Regions from separate parts of the Streptomyces sp. BYX5S genome, predicted to be linked through region 1. Evidence: riboswitches for the same ligand, from Rfam matches in the RefSeq annotation. Region 1 holds a riboswitch; the other holds the start of a gene.

Region 1 (9,051 bases):
CCTGCACCTGGAGCGGCAGTACGCCGACCCGGACGAGGAGCTGCTCGGCCTCGTCGACCGCGGCGCGGACCGGACCCCCGCCCGCAAGCAGCAGTCCCGCGAGGTACGCGTCGACCACCCGCTCGCCCGGGACCCCGCGGGCCTGCGCGCCGTCTTCGGCTCCGCCGACGCCACCGGCACCCTGCACCGGCCCGAGGGCGTGGTCCGCTGGTCGAAGGTGGAGATCGGGGCGGGCGCGGGGCGGCCCGCCGCGGCGTTCGTCGTGGCCTTCCACCCGGAGCGCGAGCGGGACAAGGCGGAGGGCGTCTTCCACATGCTCCTCGCGATCTCCGGGGTGGCGCTGCTGATGACGACCGGCATCGGCTGGGCGGTCGCGGGCCGGATCCTGCGGCCCGTCCGCCTGGTGCGCACGACCGCGGCCCAGCTCACCGAGCAGGACCTCACCCGGCGCATCCCGGTACAGGGCCGGGACGACATCGCCGCGCTCGCCGAGACGTTCAACGGGATGCTGGACCGCCTGGAGCGGGCGTTCGCGGCGCAGCGCGAGTTCGTCGACGACGCGGGCCATGAGCTGCGTACGCCCATCACGATCGTCCGCGGCCATCTGGAGCTGATGGGCGACGATCCGGGCGAGCGCGAGGAGACCGTGCGGATCGTGATGGAGGAGCTGGACCGGATGAGCCGCATCGTCGAGGACCTGCTGCTCCTCGCGAAGGCGGAGCGCCCGGACTTCGTGACGCCGGAGCCGGTGCAGCTCGCCGAGCTGACCGCCGACGTCTTCGTCAAGGCGCGGGCGCTCGGCGAGCGGGACTGGCGGCTGACCGAGGTCGCCGACGCCGAGGCGGAGCTCGACCCGCAGCGGATCACGCAGGCGATGGTCCAGCTCGCGCAGAACGCCGTGCAGCACACGGTCCCCGGGCAGCGCATAGGGATCGGCTCGCGGGTCGTCGGCGACCGGCCCGAGCGCGAGCGCGTCGAGCTGTACGTGGCCGATGCCGGGCCCGGGGTCACCGAGCAGGACGCCGCGGTGATCTTCGAGCGGTTCCGGCGCGGCACCGCGCGGCGCGGCTCGCGCGGTACGGGCGCGGGGCTCGGCCTCGCGATCGTCCAGGCCATCGCCCAGGGCCATGGCGGACGGGCCGAACTGAGCCGCACCGACGGCGGTGGCGCCACCTTCACCCTCGTACTCGACCGGACGGAGCCGGGATGAACCGCATCCTGATCGTGGAGGACGAGGAGCGCATCGCCTCCTTCGTGGAGAAGGGGCTGCGCGCGGGCGGCTTCACGACGACGGTCGTCGGGGACGGCGACACGGCCCACGACTACGCGCTGACCGGCGGCTTCGACCTGATCGTGCTGGACATCGGGCTGCCGGGGCGGGACGGTTTCACGGTGCTGCGGCAGCTGCGCGAGGCGCGGGTGACGACGCCGGTGATCGTGCTGACCGCGCGGGACTCGGTGCGGGACACGGTGGCCGGCCTGGAGGGCGGCGCCGACGACTGGATGACCAAGCCCTTCCGCTTCGAGGAACTCCTCGCGCGGGTCCGGCTGCGGCTGCGGACCGCCTCCGGCACGCCTGAGGTGACGATGCTGGGGAACGGGGATCTCACGCTCGACCTGCGGACGCGGCGGGCGCGGGCGGAGGGGCGGACGGTGGACCTGACGGCCCGTGAGTTCGTGCTGCTGGAGCTCTTCCTGCGGCACCCCGGGCAGGTGCTCTCGCGTGAGCAGATCCTGTCCCACGTGTGGGGGTACGACTTCGATCCCGGGTCGAACATCGTGGACGTGTATGTGCGGGCGCTGAGGAAGAAGTTGGGTGCGCGGCATGTGGAGACGGTGCGGGGGGTGGGGTACCGGTTGCGGGAGTGAGGGGTGCGGTCGCGGGGCTCTGCCCCGGGCCCCGCGCCTCAATCGCCGGCGGGGCTTGAACTGGGTGAAGTTCCTTTCATTTGCAGCTCATTGAGGGCTCACGGCGGCGCACCACGCTGAACGGCGTGACCCTGAGACTCCGTGACGGCGTGACGCTGTGCATCGCCCTCAGCATCTGCGCGCTGCTCGTGGTTCCCGGCAACTTCCCCGCCCTGACCGGCGACGCCCGGCTCACCCTCGCCGTGTTCGCGCTCGCCACCTGCGCGTGGATCGGCACGTCGATCGACGACACGTACATCGCGCTCGGCGCGGGCCTCGCGCTCACGGCGACGGGCGTGATCAGCAGCGACACGCTGTTCAGCACCCTCGGCGACGAGACGGTGTGGCTGCTGATCTGCGCGTTCGTGCTCGCCGCCGCCGTGGCCCGCACCGGCCTCGCGGGCCGGGCCGCCGCGTTCCTGGTCAGCGGGGCGCGCAGCGTACGGCAGTTGACGCATCTGACGACGGCGGCGCTCGTCGTCACCGCGTTCGCGGTCCCGGCCACCTCGGGCCGCGCGGCGCTCGCGCTGCCCGTCTTCCTGGCCCTGGCGAAGGTACTGGCCGACCGGCGCCGGCTGGTGGTGATGCTGGCCCTGCTCTTCCCCACGGTCATCCTGCTGTCGGCCGTCGCCACGCTGATCGGCGCGGGCGCGCACCTCATCACGGTGTCCGTGCTGTGGGAGGCCACGGGCGAGCGGATCGGCTTCACCCAGTGGCTGCTGCTCGGGCTGCCGCTGGCCGTCGCCTCGTCCCACCTCGCGGCGGAGGCCGTGCTGCTGACGACGACGCGGCGCGCCGACCGCGCGGGCCCGGTGCGGATCACGATGGAGGACCTCCAGGAGCACAGCGAGAAGCCGGTGACCGGGCCGTGGGAGCCGGCCGAGACCCGCTGCGCCCTGCTGCTCGCCACGGTCGTCGCCCTGTGGTGCAGTGAGCCGCTGCACCAAGTGCCGCCCGCCGTCGTCGCGTTGATCGGCGCCGTGGTCGCGGCCTCCCCCGCGCTCGGCACCGTACGCCTGAAGGACGCGCTCGGTACGGTCCCGTGGTCGCTGCTGCTGTTCATGGCGGCGACGATGGCGATGGGCGTCGCGCTCGCCGAGTCCGGCGCGGCGAAGTGGCTGGTGGGCGGGGTGCCGCTCGATGTGCCGCCGTGGCTGTTCCTCGCCGTGGTGATCGCGGTGAGCACGGCCGCCCACCTGATCCTGCAATCGCGGTCGGCCCGCTCCTCGGTGCTCGTGCCGCTGGTCGTGGCGGCGGCCGTCGGCGCGGGCGTCAACCCGGTCGCCGCCGCCCTCGCCTCCACCGCCGCCGCGGGCTTCTGCCACACGCTGCCCGCGTCCGCGAAGCCGGTGACGTTGTTCGCCGACATACCCGGCACCCCGACCTACACCCCGCGCGACCTGCTGCGGCTCTCCGCCGTGCTGGCCCCGCTGACGGCCGCCGCCGTCCTGCTGTGCGCACTCACCCTGTGGCCGCTGCTCGGCGTGCCCGTCCGCTGAACCCACTTCTGGAGACACTGATGCTGACCCGTTTCGCCATCGCCCCCAGCGGCTTCAAGGAGTCCCTGTCCGCGGGCGCCGCCGCCGAGGCCATCGCCGCCGGTGTCCGCCGCGTGGTGCCGGACGCCGAGACCGACCTCATCCCCCTGGTGGACGGCGGCGAGGGCACGGCCCGCGCGCTGGCCGCCGAGGGCGGCGGGCGCCTGGTCGCGCTGCCGGCCACGGGCCCCGTCGGACAGCGCGTCGGCACCCACTTCGCGCTGCTCCCGGACGGCACCGCGGTCGTCGAGATGGCGGCCGTGGCCGGGCTCTCCCTCGTTCCGCGCGAGCTGCGCGACCCGGGCGCCACGACGACGTACGGCGTCGGCGAGCTGATCCGCGCGGCCCTCGACGCGGGCGCCCGCCGGATCCTCGTGGGCTGCGGCGACTCCGGCACCTCGGACGGCGGCGCGGGTGCGCTGCAAGCCCTCGGCGCCCGGCTGCTCGACGCCTACGGCATGCAACTGCCTTTGGGCGGCCGGGAGCTGCTGCACCTGGACCGCATCGACCCGAGCGGCCTCGACCCGCGCCTGAAGGACACCGAGATCCGGGTGGCGTGCAATCCGTTCAACGTGCTGTGCGGGGACCGCGGCGTCGCCCGCGTCTTCGGCCCGCAGAAGGGGGCGACGCCCACCCAGGTCGAGCAGTTGGCGGCGGCCCTGGAGCACTGGGCGCACGTCCTGACGCGGGACCTGGACGTGCGGACCGACCTCTTCTCCGGGCCCGGCACCGGCGCCTCCGGCGGGCTCGGCGCGGGCCTCGCCGCGCTCGGCGCCCGGCTCCTCCCCCGCTTCGACGTCCTCCTCGACCACCTCGACCTGGACGCCCGCCTCGCCCGCGCCGACCTCGTCGTCACCGCCGAGGGCGCCCTCGACCACCAGACGCCGCGCGGCAAGGTCCCCGCCGAAGTGGCCCGCCGCGCCAAACGGTTCGGCCGCCCGGTGCTCGCCCTCGCGGGCACCATCGGCGACGGCGCGCACACGGTGACGGCGACCGGCGTCGACGCCTACAGCTCGATCCTGCCCGCGCCGGTGACGCTCGCGGAGGCGCTGGGCCGGGGCGGCGAGTTCCTCACGGACGCCACCGAGCGGGCCCTGCGCATGATCCTGCTGGGCAGCCGTCTGCCCGGGGTACGGCAGCCGATTCAGGCGCTCGCGGTGTCCGGCACGCAGCGCCCGTCCTCGGTGCGGTAGTTCCACCGGGCGCCGTCCCGCACGAGCTCCTTCACGGCCGCCACGAACCGCTCCACGTGCTCGTCCGGCGTCCCGGCGCCGAAGCTGACGCGGATGGCGTTGAGCGACTTCTCGCCCGGCGCGGCCTCCGGCGCCCCGCACTCGCCCTGCTGCTGCGGGTCGGAGCCGAGCAGCGTGCGCACCAGCGGGTGGGCGCAGAACAGGCCGTCGCGGACCCCGATGCCGTACTCGGCGGAGAGCGCGGCGGCGAAGTGCGAGGAGTTCCAGCCCTCGACGACGAACGACAGGACACCGACGCGCGGCGCCTCGTCCCCGAACAGGGACAGCACCTTCACCTCGGGCACCTGAGCGAGCCCTTCCTGGACCGTGCGGATCAGGTACTGCTCGCGGGCGACGAGGGTGTCGAACCCGGCCTCGGTGAGCGCCTTGCAGGCGGAGGCGATGGAGTACACGCCGATGACGTTCGGCGAACCGGCCTCGTGGCGGGCGGCGGTGGTCTGCCACTCGACGTCCACGCCGCCGTCCGGGCGCCGGGCGACCTTCTTGGAGGCGCCGCCACCGGCGAGGTACGGCTCGGCGGCCGTCAGCCAGTCGGAGCGGCCCGCGAGCACACCGGAGCCGAACGGGGCGTACAGCTTGTGCCCGGAGAAGGCGACCCAGTCGACGTCCAGGTCCTGGACGGAGACCGGGTGGTGGGGCGCGAGCTGCGCGGCGTCGAGCACGATGCGGGCACCGTGCGCGTGAGCGGCCGCCGCGAGCTCGCGCACCGGCCAGAGTTCACCGGTGACGTTGGAGGCACCGGTGACGCAGACGAGGGCGGGCCCGTACGGCTCGCGGTCGGCGAGCGCCCGCTCCAGGGTGGCGACGGCCTCGTCGGGCGTGCGGGGGGCGTTGAGGTAGCTGACCCGCGCGTCGCGCCACGGCAGCAGCGAGGCGTGGTGCTCGGTCTCGAAGACGAACACCTCGCAGTCGGCGGGCAGCGCGGCGGCGAGCAGGTTGAGCGAGTCGGTGGTGGAGCGGGTGAAGACGACCTGGTCGTCCGCGCGGCAGCCAAGGAACTCCGCGACGGCGGCCCGGGAGTTCTCGAACAGGTCGGTGGACAGCTGCGACAGGTAGCCGGCGCCGCGGTGCACGCTGCCGTAGTACGGCGCGTAGGCGGCCACGTCGTCCCACACGCGCTGGAGGGCGGGCGCGCTGGCGGCGTAGTCGAGGGCGGCGTAGGTGACCTCGCCCCCGGTGACGAGCGGGACGGTGACGTCCCGGCCGAGGACGGGGAGCGGGGCGACGGTCTCGGTGCGGGCGGCGGCGTCGACGGACACGGACATGGGTGAACTCCCTGGCGAGGTAAGCGAATTGACCATGCCGGAGCGCGTGCGGAGACGGCTCGACGGCATGGAAAGAAGGGTGAAGAGGGTGCGCGGAGGCGGGGCCGTAACGCCCTATCGCATTCGCTTGCTCACGAGACTGCTCCCTTGAGGACCAGGACCCCAGGGTGGTGAGGGGTCCGCGCTTGCCATACGCCTTGCTGCGTACGGCCTGGTCTTCACCCAGGGCACCCCGCCACGGACGGAGGGTTGCCGGACAGCGGGCTGGGGCCTTCTGCAGTGAATACTCACAGCGCTGTCACTCATGACCTTGGAAAGCATCTTGCCATACGTCTCGGATACGGCAAGGGCGCAGTCCGCATCGCGGACTGCGCCCTGGGTCACACCACCGGCGCGCTCAGCGGTTGCTGGCCGCCACCCACCGCTCCAGGGCGCCCTTCGCGGCGCCGGAGTCGATGGACTCGGCGGCCCGGTCCATGCCGGCCCGGATCTGCTCCACGAGCGTGCCCTCGCCGGGCCGCACGGCCACCAGGGCCGCCGCCGAGTTCAGCAGCACCGCGTCGCGCACGGGCCCCCGCTCGCCGTCGAGGAGGCGCCGGGCGACCTCCGCGTTGTACGAGGGGTCGCCGCCGCGCAGCGCCTCGATGGGCACGACGTCGATGCCGACGTCGCGCGGGTCGAAGGACTCCTCGCGCACGGCGCCGTCCCGTACGACCCACACCCGGGAGGTGCCCGTGGTGGTCAGCTCGTCGAGCCCGTCGTCGCCGCGGAACACCAGGGACGAGTTGCCGCGCTCGGCGAAGACGCCCGCCACGATGGGCGCCATCCGGGCATCGGCGACGCCGACGGCCTGGGCCTGCACCTTGGCCGGGTTGGTCAGCGGGCCGAGGAGGTTGAACACGGTGCGGATGCCGAGCTGTCCACGCGCGGCGCCCGCGTAGCGCAGCGCGGGGTGGAACTTGATGGCGAAGCAGAACGTGATGCCCGCTTCCTCGGCGACCTCGGGCACCCGCTTCGGCGCCAGGTCGAGGTTGACGCCCAGCTTCTCCAGGACGTCGGAGGAGCCGGAGGCCGAGGACGCCGCGCGGTTGCCGTGCTTGACGACCTTGGCGCCGGCGCCCGCGACGACGATCGCGGACATGGTGGAGATGTTGACCGTCTTGGCGCCGTCGCCACCGGTGCCGACGATGTCGACGGTCTCGCCGGGCACCTCGATCACGTTGGCGTGCTCGTACATGCCGCGCACCAGACCGGAGATCTCCTGCACGGTCTCGCCCTTGGCGCGCAGCGCGACGGCGAACCCGGCGATCTGCGCGTCGGTGGCCTCGCCCCGCATGATCCGGTCCATCGCCCACGCGGTGTCGTCGGCGCTCTGGTCGCGGCCTTCGAGGAGGCCGTTGAGGACGGCGGGCCAGGAGCGGCCCGCCGCGGTGTCGCCTCCAGCGGGGTGCAAAGCGCTCATGGCCGCTCCTGTGTGCATGTGTGGGGTCGGGAGAAGGTGCAGCCCCACCTTATCCAGGTCTCGGGACGGCAAAGAGCCCCCGTCCAGGCACTGGACGAGGGCTCCCGCTGTGGCGTGCAGCGACGATTCAGGGATCAGTGGTGGCCGTGGCCGCTGGTGATCTCCTTGTACTCCTCGGCGGTCGGCTTGGGGATCTGGTTGTTCTCCCCGTAGTAACCGCGCGAGAGCTTGGCACGCAGCTTCTGGGACCGCGTGGCCTTGCGCTCGACACCGTTCTCGTCGGTGGTCGCACCGATCTCGGCCGGCTGGTACTGCTCGTGCGCCGTGAGCGTGTGCAGCGCCTCCTGGTCGAGCGGCTCGTGCACCTCGATGAACTCACCGTGCGGCAGGCGCTTGATGATGCCGGACTCGCGTCCGTGCAGCACCTTGTCCTTGTCGCGGCGCTGGAGGCCGAGGCAGATCCGCTTGGTGACGATGAAGGCGATGACCGGTCCGACGAAGAAGGCGATCCGGACGAACCAGGTGATCGCGTTGATCGACAGGTGGAAGTGCGTGGCCCAGAGGTCGTTTCCACCACCCACGAGCAGCACCATGTACCAGGTGATCCACGCCACGCCGAAGGCCGTACGGGTCGGGACGTTGCGCGGGCGGTCCAGGATGTGGTGCTCGCGCTTGTCGCCGGTGACCCAGGACTCGATGAACGGGTAGACGGCGATGGCCGCGAGGACCAGCGGGAAGATCACCAGCGGGACGAACACACCCAGGACGAGCGTGTGACCCCAGAGGTTGATCTCCCAGCCCGGCATGACACGGATCAGGCCTTCGGAGAAGCCCATGTACCAGTCGGGCTGGGCGCCGGTGGACACCTGGTCCGGGCGGTACGGACCGATGGCCCAGATCGGGTTGATCGTGGCGATGGCCGCGACGGCCGCGATCACACCGAAGACCAGGAAGAAGAAGCCTCCGGCCTTGGCCATGTAGACCGGCAGCAGCGGCATGCCGACGACGTTCTTGTTGGTCTTTCCGGGACCCGCGAACTGCGTGTGCTTGTGGTAGAAGACCAGGATCAGGTGCGCCACCATCAGGCCGAGCATGATGCCCGGCAGCAGCAGGATGTGGATCGAGTAGAACCGCGCGACGAAGTCGCCGCCCGGGAACTCCCCGCCGAACAGGAAGAACGAGATGTACGTACCGATGACCGGTACGGACAGGATCGCGCCCTCCATGAAGCGGACACCGGTGCCGGAGAGCAGGTCGTCCGGGAGCGAGTAACCGGTGAAACCGGTGAACATGCCGAGGACGAACAGCAGGAAGCCGAACAGCCAGTTGACCTCACGCGGCTTGCGGAACGCACCCGTGAAGAACACGCGCATCATGTGCACGAACATGGCGGCGAGGAAGATCAGCGCGGCCCAGTGGTGGATCTGCCGGATCAGCAGGCCACCGCGCACATCGAAGGAGATGTGCATGGTCGAGTTGAACGCCTCGGACATCAGCTGTCCCTGCAGCGGGACGTAGCTGCCGTGGTACTCCACCTCGTTCATCGACGGGTGGAAGAACAGCGTCAGGTACACACCCGTGAGGATGATGATGATGAAGCTGTACATGCAGATCTCGCCGAGCAT
Region 2 (9,051 bases), 6.2 Mb from region 1:
TACAACGCCTGGAGCGATGCCCGGGACGGCGCCCGCGATCCGGTCAGTCCCGGCGGCTGCGGACCGCCGCGAGGAGCAGCGCGCCGAGACCGCACAGGGTGACGGCGAGCCCGGCGTACAGCGGCAGATGCGAGTCGGAGCCGGTCCTCGCCAGCTCGTCGCCGCTCGGCGGGTTCGGCGGGGTGGGCCGCGCCTGCGGGCTCTCGGCGCCCGTGGCCGGGGTGGTCGGCGTGGGCTCCGGGGTCTCTTCGCCGGGCTGGTCCGACGGGGTGGGCGACGGGGACGTCGGCGACGGGGACGGTGCCTCGCGCTCGATGGTGGGCGCGATGCCGCACCGGGCGTCGGTGGAGCCCTCCTCGCAGTTGGTGCGCGGGGTGTCGGCGGTGACGCTGTTGGTGAGCTTGCCGTCGCCGCCGACCGGGTCGTCGACCTTCACCGAGTACGTGACGGTCGCGGTCTGCCCGGCCGGGATGTCCCCGGTCCAGCCGACCTTCGGCTCCGTGTAGGAGACGGTGCCGATGCTCGCCTCCGCGTCGTCGTTGTACGTCGCGTCGTCGAGGTTCTCGGTGAGGTCGTCGGTGAACCTGGCGTTGGGGTAGTCGAGCTTGCTGATGTTCTTCGCCTTGACCGTGTACGTCACCGTGTCGCCCGGCTCCACCGTCGCGGGGCTCGCCGTCTTGGTGATCTCCAGGTCGGGGACCGGGACGGACAGGGCGAGCGCGGAGGGGACGTAGGTGTCGCCCTTGGTGGAGAAGTCCAGGGTGGTCGAGGTCGAACCGACGGGGATCGGCTCGGACCCGGCGGCCCGCGTGGAGTCGCCGCCCGAGACGTCGAACTCCTTCGCGTCGATGCTCAGGTTGTTGCGCATCTTCGGGGCGAGGGCGCCGTCGTCCTCGGAGATGAAGAAGTTGTTGGTGTTGCCGGTGTGCGACTCGGTGATGTTCTGCCCGCCCACGGCGAACTTGTCGCCCGGCGTGTTCCAGTCGCCCTCGTACGCGGTGACGCTGGCCCGCGGGGTCCCCGACGTCCGGTAGAAGCCGTCGACCGTGACCCGGGTGGCCGGGGAGGTGGAGCGTTGCAGGACGTGGCCGCCGTAGAGGTAGACGTTGCGGCGGTCCGGCGCGTACGTCTCGTTCGGGGCGTCGTACTGGTAGACGACGGTCATCGACCAGCCGGCCACGCAGCCCTTGCCGGTGGGCGCCCAGATGTCGCCGACGGAGACGGGAATGGGGTTGCCCGTCCCGATGATGGCGTCGAAGCGGTCCGTGACGTCCGCCTCGCCCGTGTAGTAGTGGGGCCCGTTGGTGGCGGCGGGGTCCCGCACCACGTTCGTCGGGGAGACCTTCGTCGGTGTCGCGCCGCCGATGCCGACCACGGGCACCGAGTCCTGTGGCTCACCGGGCGAGGGGTCGACATCGGCGCCGGAGATGTCGCAGCGCCTCAGCTGGGCGCCGCTCGGGCCCCGGTACGTGCCGTCGTTGCCGCCGTAGAAGAGGCGGGCGTACGCGATCCTGGCGCCGGGCGGGATCGTGACGCGGCCGGTGCTGGAGCCGTAGCCGTCCGTCGTCCCCGCGGTGTTGATCCGCTGCATGACGAACGTGTTGTTGTTGTCCCTGCCCTCGCCGTCCGCGGCGACGGCGCAGCGCGCGGCCATGTCGGCGTCGTCCGTCGGGCAGCCCATGACCGTGTTGCCGATGGTCGTGAAGTCGCCGTAGATCGATTCGTCGTACCGCTTGGCGAAGGGGGAGACCACGTCGGCCGACGCCGGGGCGGGCGCGAGACCCGCCACACAGGCGGCGAGGGTCGCGGCCGCGGCGCAGGCCGCTCTGCCCTTTACATGTTTGAGCCACATAAAGGGCAATTTAGGCAGAACGTATGATGAGCCTGCGTTCATGCGACGCGACGCTCCGCATACTCACTGATTTCGGCCATCGGGGGCCGCTCCTCCGTGTCGACCGCGTGCGTTCGCGGCTCGAAGCCGGCCTCGCCGCGCTCGAACTGCGTGAGCACCGGCCGGACGAGGTGTCCGCGCGCGAGCCGCAGCTGCGCGGTGCGGTAGATGGCCGCCGCCATCCGGCCGAGCGCCTGCCCGTCCTGGTGCCGGTGCTTGCGCACGCCGACGTCGACCTGCGCGAGCCCGTCCAGGCCCACGGTGTGCAGCGCGTCCACGAGCAGGCCCAGCTCCACGCCGTACCCGACGGGGAACGGGAGCTGTTCCAGCAGCGAGCGCCGGGCCGCGTACTCGCCGCCCAACGGCTGGACGAATCCGGCCAGTTGAGGCCAGTGCAGATTGAGGATCGGGCGCGCCATCAGCTCGGTCACCCGGCCGCCCTGCCCGGCCGCCCCGGCCAGCGGACGGTCGTACATCGCCTTCACGAAGTCGACGCCCGGCTCGGTCAGCAGCGGGCCGACGATGCCGGAGACGAAGTCCGCCGAGAACTCCTTCAGATCCGCGTCGACGAAGCAGACGATGTCACCGGAAGTGACGAACAGCGAACGCCACAGCACCTCACCCTTGCCGGGCCGCACCGGGATCCTCGGCAGGATCGCGTCCCGGTGCTCGACCCGCGCCCCGGCCGCCGCCGCGACCTCCGAGGTGCGGTCGGTGGAGCCGGAGTCGACGACCACGAGCTCGTCGACGAGCGGCACCGCCTCCGACATCAGCGCCCGCCGGATCTCCGCGACGATCTCGCCGACCGTCTCCTCCTCGTTCAGCGCGGGCAGGACGACGCTCACCCGCTGGCCCGACGCGTGCTTGGCGGCGATCAACTGGCGCAAGGGGTGGTCGGCCACGGCCCAGGAGCGCCTGTTCAGCCAGCGCTCGACCTCTTCCAGCACGGTCAGCGTTCCTTCCGTAAGGACCGTCGTACGGATCCGGATGTGATCCATCTCGCGGTGCGGACGACTATCTCAAGGGTCCGGGCCGTCGGTTACAGTCTTGAACAAGGCCGGTGACCATCGCATGTCGGGGTCGCCGGGCGCTCACAAGTGAATTCACACAATCGAATACCGCTCATCCAGAGGGGCAGAGGGATACGGCCCGTTGAAGCCCCGGCAACCCTCCAGCCGGTCTCGTCCGCACACCGCAGTGCGCCCGCGAGGCTCCCGGCTAGGGAAGGTGCCAAATCCGTCTCGTGGCGAGATGCGCCGCGAGAAAGATGAGGAGAAAGGGCCTCGCCTCTCATGGCTGTACAGACTGTCGCCACCGGAACCGCCGCCACCGCCGACGCTTCGACCGTCGATCTCGGTCCCGCCTCCGGGCTCTCCTGCCGCGAGTGCGGCAACGTCGTCCCGCTCGGCCCCGTCTTCGCCTGCGCCGAGTGTTTCGGGCCTCTGGAAGTCGCGTACGACCTGCCCGTCGGCGACCCCGAGGCCCTCCGCAAGCAGATCGAGGCCGGCCCCGCCAACATCTGGCGCTACGCCCCGCTGCTGCCCGTCCCGGCCGACGTCGCCGAGAAGCCGAACCTGAACCCCGGCTGGACCAAGCTCGTCAAGGCCGACAACCTCGGCCGTGAACTGGGCGTCGCCGAGGGCAAGTTGTTCGTCAAGGACGACTCCGGCAACCCCACGCACTCCTTCAAGGACCGCGTCGTCGCGCAGGCCATCGAGGCCGCCCGCGCCTTCGGCTTCACGACGCTCTCCTGCTCCTCCACCGGCAACCTCGCGGGCGCCGTCGGCGCCGCCGCCGCCCGCGCCGGCTTCCGCTCCTGCGTGTTCATCCCGCACGACCTGGAGCAGGGCAAGGTCGTCATGGCCGGTGTCTACGGCGGTGACCTCGTCGCCATCGAGGGCAACTACGACGACGTGAACCGCTTCTGCTCCGAGCTCATCGGCGACCCGCTGGGCGAGGGCTGGGGCTTCGTCAACGTGAACCTGCGCCCGTACTACGGCGAGGGCTCCAAGACGCTCGCGTACGAGATCTGCGAGCAGCTCGGCTGGGTCCTGCCCGACCAGCTGGTCATCCCGATCGCGTCCGGCTCGCAGTTCACGAAGATCGACAAGGGGCTGAAGGAGCTGATCAAGCTCGGCCTCGTCGAGGACAAGCCGTACAAGCTCTTCGGCGCCCAGGCCGAGGGCTGCTCGCCGGTGTCGGTGGCGTACAAGGGCGGCCACGACGTCGTGCGGCCGCAGAAGCCGAAGACGATCGCCAAGTCCCTCGCCATCGGCAACCCGGCCGACGGGCCGTACGTGCTCGACATCGCGCGGCGCACCGGTGGCGCGGTGGAGGACGTGAACGACGAGCAGGTCGTCGACGCGATCAAGCTGCTCGCGCGCACCGAGGGGATCTTCGCGGAGACCGCCGGGGGTGTGACGCTCGGGGTCACGAAGAAGCTCATCGAGGCGGGGCAGATCGATCCGTCGCTGACCACGGTGGTGCTGAACACCGGCGACGGGCTCAAGACGCTGGACGCGGTTGCCGAATCGTCTCAGGCGACGGCGACGATCCGGCCGAGCCTGGACGCGTTCCGCGCCGCGGGTCTCGCCGAGTAGTTGCTTACGCCACGGGGGCGCCGCCCCCGGACCCCCGCTCCTCAAACGCCGGAGGGGCTGAAACGCCCCGCCGGAGGGGCTTGATCTTCGAGGTGAATTCATGAGCGTTTCCGTCCGTATCCCCACCATTCTCCGCACCTACACCGGTGGTCAGGCCGAGGTGCCCGCCGAGGGGGCCACCCTGGGCGACGTCATCGCGGACCTGGAGAAGAACCACACCGGGATCGCCGCCCGCGTGCTGGACGATCAGGGCAAGCTGCGCCGTTTCGTGAACGTGTACGTGAACGACGACGACGTCCGTTTCGAGCAGGGTCTCGACACGGCGACGCCGGACGGCGCGGGTGTTTCGATCATTCCCGCCGTCGCCGGCGGCTGCTGATCTTCGCCGTTCCACACAGAGTTACCTGAATTGCCCCCTCCGCGAGAGAAACGGAGGGGGCAATTCAGCATGGTTGAGCGCGGTACAGTTGGGGAAGCTGCTGCGTTTCCCCGCGCGGTGCATGACGGGCGCATATGAGTTCTCGCCCCCGCCCCGACAAGAAGCAGCCAAAGTACCCGGCCCTTTCGGGCCTTTTATGGCATTTACGCGGCCCGAGTTGCACTGGGATCCGGTGAGTTGGCCCGGTTTCCCCGATCTGGCGTGCCCAGAATTCTCGTCCGATTGACCTGTTGCAGACGGCAGTTGTGCAGATACATTCAGCCGCGGTCGACGCGTTCCGGCGCACACCCCCATATCCCATGGGGCGTGAGGTCTGACCCGGGTCCGCGAAGTGCGGTCCTGCGCAAGGGCCAGTAATAGGGGAGTTAGGCATGGCTCAGGGCACCGTCAAGTGGTTCAACGCGGAGAAGGGGTACGGCTTCATCGCGGTCGACGGTGGTGCGGATGTTTTCGTCCACTACAGCGCGATTCAGATGGACGGCTACCGCACCCTGGAAGAGGGGCAGCGGGTCGAGTTCGAGATCTCGCAGGGCCAGAAGGGGCCGCAGGCCGACATGGTCCGCGTCGCCGCCGGCTGAACGCGCGCGTCAGACTGCAAGCTTGTACGTCGCACGTCATGGAGGGCTCGTCTCCCGGGTAGCCGGGGGCGGGCCCTTCGTGCTGAACGGGTGTTGCCTGCACCTTCGTGGTACGGCCTTGCACTCGAAGGGGTCGAGTGCTAATCATTGGGCTTAGCACTCTCCCAGTGAGAGTGACAGAACTTGGATCGGGTCGGTGAGGTCCGGGGACCGGGTGGTGCAAGGAGCCACAAGGTCCGCAGGCCGTCCGTCGCGGGCACCAGCACGGTCCGTTTGCGTTAGCCACCCCGTCCGGGAGGACCACTTCACATGGCCAAGATCATCGCGTTCGACGAGGAGGCACGGCGCGGCCTCGAGCGCGGCATGAACCAGCTCGCCGACGCCGTCAAGGTGACCCTGGGCCCCAAGGGTCGCAACGTCGTCCTCGAGAAGAAGTGGGGCGCCCCCACGATCACCAACGATGGTGTGTCCATCGCCAAGGAGATCGAGCTCGAGGACCCGTACGAGAAGATCGGCGCCGAGCTGGTCAAGGAGGTCGCGAAGAAGACGGACGACGTCGCCGGTGACGGCACGACGACCGCGACCGTCCTGGCCCAGGCGCTCGTTCGCGAAGGCCTTCGCAACGTAGCCGCCGGCGCCAACCCGATGGCCCTCAAGCGCGGTATCGAGAAGGCCACCGAGGCCGTCTCCGCCGCCCTTCTTGAGCAGGCCAAGGAGGTCGAGACCAAGGAGCAGATCGCTTCGACGGCCTCCATCTCCGCCGCCGACACCCAGATCGGCGAGCTCATCGCCGAGGCCATGGACAAGGTCGGCAAGGAAGGCGTCATCACCGTCGAGGAGTCCCAGACCTTCGGTCTGGAGCTTGAGCTCACCGAGGGTATGCGCTTCGACAAGGGCTACATCTCGGCGTACTTCGCCACCGACATGGAGCGTATGGAGGCCTCGCTGGAGGACCCGTACATCCTGATCGTCAACTCGAAGATCGGCAACGTGAAGGACCTCCTTCCGCTGCTCGAGAAGGTCATGCAGTCCGGCAAGCCGCTGCTGATCATCGCCGAGGACGTCGAGGGCGAGGCCCTGTCGACCCTGGTCGTCAACAAGATCCGTGGCACCTTCAAGTCCGTCGCCGTCAAGGCCCCGGGCTTCGGTGACCGCCGCAAGGCCATGCTCGGCGACATCGCCATCCTCACCGGTGGCACCGTCATCTCCGAGGAGGTCGGCCTCAAGCTGGAGAACGCCGGTCTCGACCTGCTCGGCCGCGCCCGCAAGGTCGTCATCACCAAGGACGAGACGACGATCGTCGACGGCGCCGGTGACAGCGACCAGGTCCAGGGCCGCGTCAACCAGATCCGTGCCGAGATCGAGAACAGCGACTCGGACTACGACCGCGAGAAGCTCCAGGAGCGCCTGGCGAAGCTCGCCGGTGGCGTCGCCGTCATCAAGGCCGGTGCCGCGACCGAGGTCGAGCTCAAGGAGCGCAAGCACCGCATCGAGGACGCCGTTCGCAACGCGAAGGCGGCCGTCGAGGAGGGCATCGTCGCCGGTGGTGGCGTGGCCCTGCTCCAGGCCTCCGCGGTCTTCGAGAAGCTGGAGCTCGAGGGTGACGAGGCGACCGGCGCCAACGCCGTGAAGCTCGCCCTGGAGGCCCCGCTCAAGCAGATCGCCGTCAACGGTGGTCTCGAGGGTGGCGTCGTCGTGGAGAAGGTGCGCAACCTGGCCGTCGGCCACGGTCTGAACGCCGCGACGGGTGACTACGTCGACATGATCGCCGAGGGCATCCTCGACCCGGCCAAGGTGACGCGCTCCGCGCTCCAGAACGCCGCGTCGATCGCCGCGCTGTTCCTCACCACCGAGGCCGTCATCGCCGACAAGCCGGAGAAGGCGGGCGCTGCGCCGGCCGGTGGCGGCATGCCGGGCGGTGACATGGACTTCTGAGCCGCTCGCGGTTCAGCCCGTCCTTGACCCGAGGGCGGCACCGTCTCCACGTGAGACGGTGCCGCCCTCGGGCGTTTTGCTGCGCCCAGCCCGTGGTTGACGCCTCGGGGCTCCGCCCCGGACCCCGCGCCTCAATCGCCGGCGGGGCTTGATGGGCCGGGCGGGGCTTGATGGGTCGAGCCGGGGTGACGTCTTCGCTCTGCGCGGTCATACGCGTGCCCGTTCGCCGCGGGGGGCCATCGCTGCTCGGGCCTCGGCGGCGCGGGCGCGGACGGCTTCCTCTGTGAGTGGGGCCGGGGGCGGGTAGGCGGGGCGGGTGCCTCGGCACAGTGCGCAGAAGCCGTCGGGCAGGGCCTCGGGGCGGCCGGGGGCGCCGCATTTTCCGCATTCCAGGAGGCGTAGGGGCCGCTGGTGGGGTGCGGGCGGTGGTGGCGGTGGGAGTTTGTCGCGCAGGCGGCGGGCCAGGAGGGCCGCCGGGCTGTGGACCGGGGTGGGGAGGCCCGCTGTCAGGGCGTGCAGCAGGGTGTCTTCGGTGGCGCCCCGCGCGAACCACTCCTCCACCTCCGGCGCGAGCCGAGCGCACTCCGTCGCCGACAGCGCCAGTGACGGCGCCGTGCGCCCGAGCGCGGCGAGCAGCAGTAGCGCGCGGCTGCGGGTGGGGGCGGCTCCCGGCGCGGGTTCGGGTTCTTCTTGCGCGGCCTCGGGTACGTCGCCCCGTACGTACGCCGTCCACCACGCGTCGCCGCGCGGCGTGCGGGAGAACCAGCTGCGGGTCACCCAACGGGCGCTTCCCGAGCCCTGGACGTGCTCGCGTCCGCGCCTCAAGTGGCCTGCCCGATGCAGGTTGTTGAGCGCCGTGCGCAGTGCCGCCTGGCCGTACGGGAGGTGCTTGGCGAGCGTCTTCACGGAGATGTCCGAGCCGTCGGGCAACCGGTCGATGTAGCCCGCGATGTGCGCTTCCCGGGGCGGCAGGTGCCCGAAGTCCTCGCCTGTTCGGGGGAGTTGGTCCGGAGCGGAACGCTTGCCGTAGCCCGGATTCGCGGCGGGGTGGGCTTCGGGGGACGGCGAGGCAGCACTAAAGTGGGTGTCAGCCACGGGATCTCCTTCGAAGATCTCGGTGGACAGACCCCCGTTAGGTGTTGGCGCACCGGCGGGGGTCGTTCGGTTATCGGGCACGTTAGGGCGTCGTCACCCTCCGTGGCAAGCCGGTGACGAGAAGTGTCCGGATTCTCAACTCGCAGGGTGGGAGGGTGGGTTGAGACCCACCTCCCCATCCTTGAAAGCAGGGCTCGGGGCGCGGGGCTTGAGCCTCGGGGCGGATCGGGTCGGCTCCGTCGCAGGTCGACGACGGACGCCGACGAGTTTCTTCCGCCGGGGCTTGAGCTTCGGAGGATCGGTGGGCCGCGGGTATCGGTAGGCCGTGGGTAAGTGAAATGCCGTCTCCGGGCGTGGGGAAGGTGTGGAGCAGCTGGAGTTCAGGGAGTTCTACCGCGCCAGTCAGGGCGACTGTCTGCGGACGGTGCTCGCTTGTGTGGGGGAGCGGCAGCTCGCCGAGGATCTGGTGGCCGACGCGTACGCGAAGGCCTGGGGGTCCTGGGCGAAGGTGGG

The links. A riboswitch is a leader RNA that binds a small molecule or an ion and turns the genes downstream of it on or off. The one in region 1 is predicted to bind S-adenosylmethionine.
Region 2: another riboswitch for S-adenosylmethionine. It lies ahead of thrC (threonine synthase); the one in region 1 lies ahead of ACYBSK_RS07500 (aminotransferase class V-fold PLP-dependent enzyme).

What each region holds. Positions count from the first base shown of each region.
Region 1 is NZ_CM138829.1:1,669,743-1,678,793, reverse strand. Features, by position in the region: gene ACYBSK_RS07520 (sensor histidine kinase) at 1-1,210, shown strand, start outside; gene ACYBSK_RS07515 (response regulator transcription factor) at 1,207-1,869, shown strand; gene ACYBSK_RS07510 (SLC13 family permease) at 1,995-3,407, shown strand; gene ACYBSK_RS07505 (glycerate kinase family protein) at 3,428-4,639, shown strand; gene ACYBSK_RS07500 (aminotransferase class V-fold PLP-dependent enzyme) at 4,591-5,964, opposite strand; SAM riboswitch class IV at 6,141-6,274, opposite strand; gene trpD (anthranilate phosphoribosyltransferase) at 6,362-7,426, opposite strand; gene qcrB (cytochrome bc1 complex cytochrome b subunit) at 7,561-9,051, opposite strand, start outside.
Region 2 is NZ_CM138829.1:7,824,107-7,833,157, reverse strand. Features, by position in the region: gene ACYBSK_RS35345 (DUF7927 domain-containing protein) at 44-1,852, opposite strand; gene ACYBSK_RS35340 (glucosyl-3-phosphoglycerate synthase) at 1,891-2,838, opposite strand; SAM riboswitch class I at 3,011-3,165, shown strand; gene thrC (threonine synthase) at 3,184-4,491, shown strand; gene ACYBSK_RS35330 (ubiquitin-like small modifier protein 1) at 4,592-4,870, shown strand; gene ACYBSK_RS35325 (cold-shock protein) at 5,302-5,508, shown strand; gene groL (chaperonin GroEL) at 5,818-7,443, shown strand; gene ACYBSK_RS35315 (hypothetical protein) at 7,651-8,538, opposite strand; gene ACYBSK_RS35310 (SigE family RNA polymerase sigma factor) at 8,903-9,051, shown strand, end outside.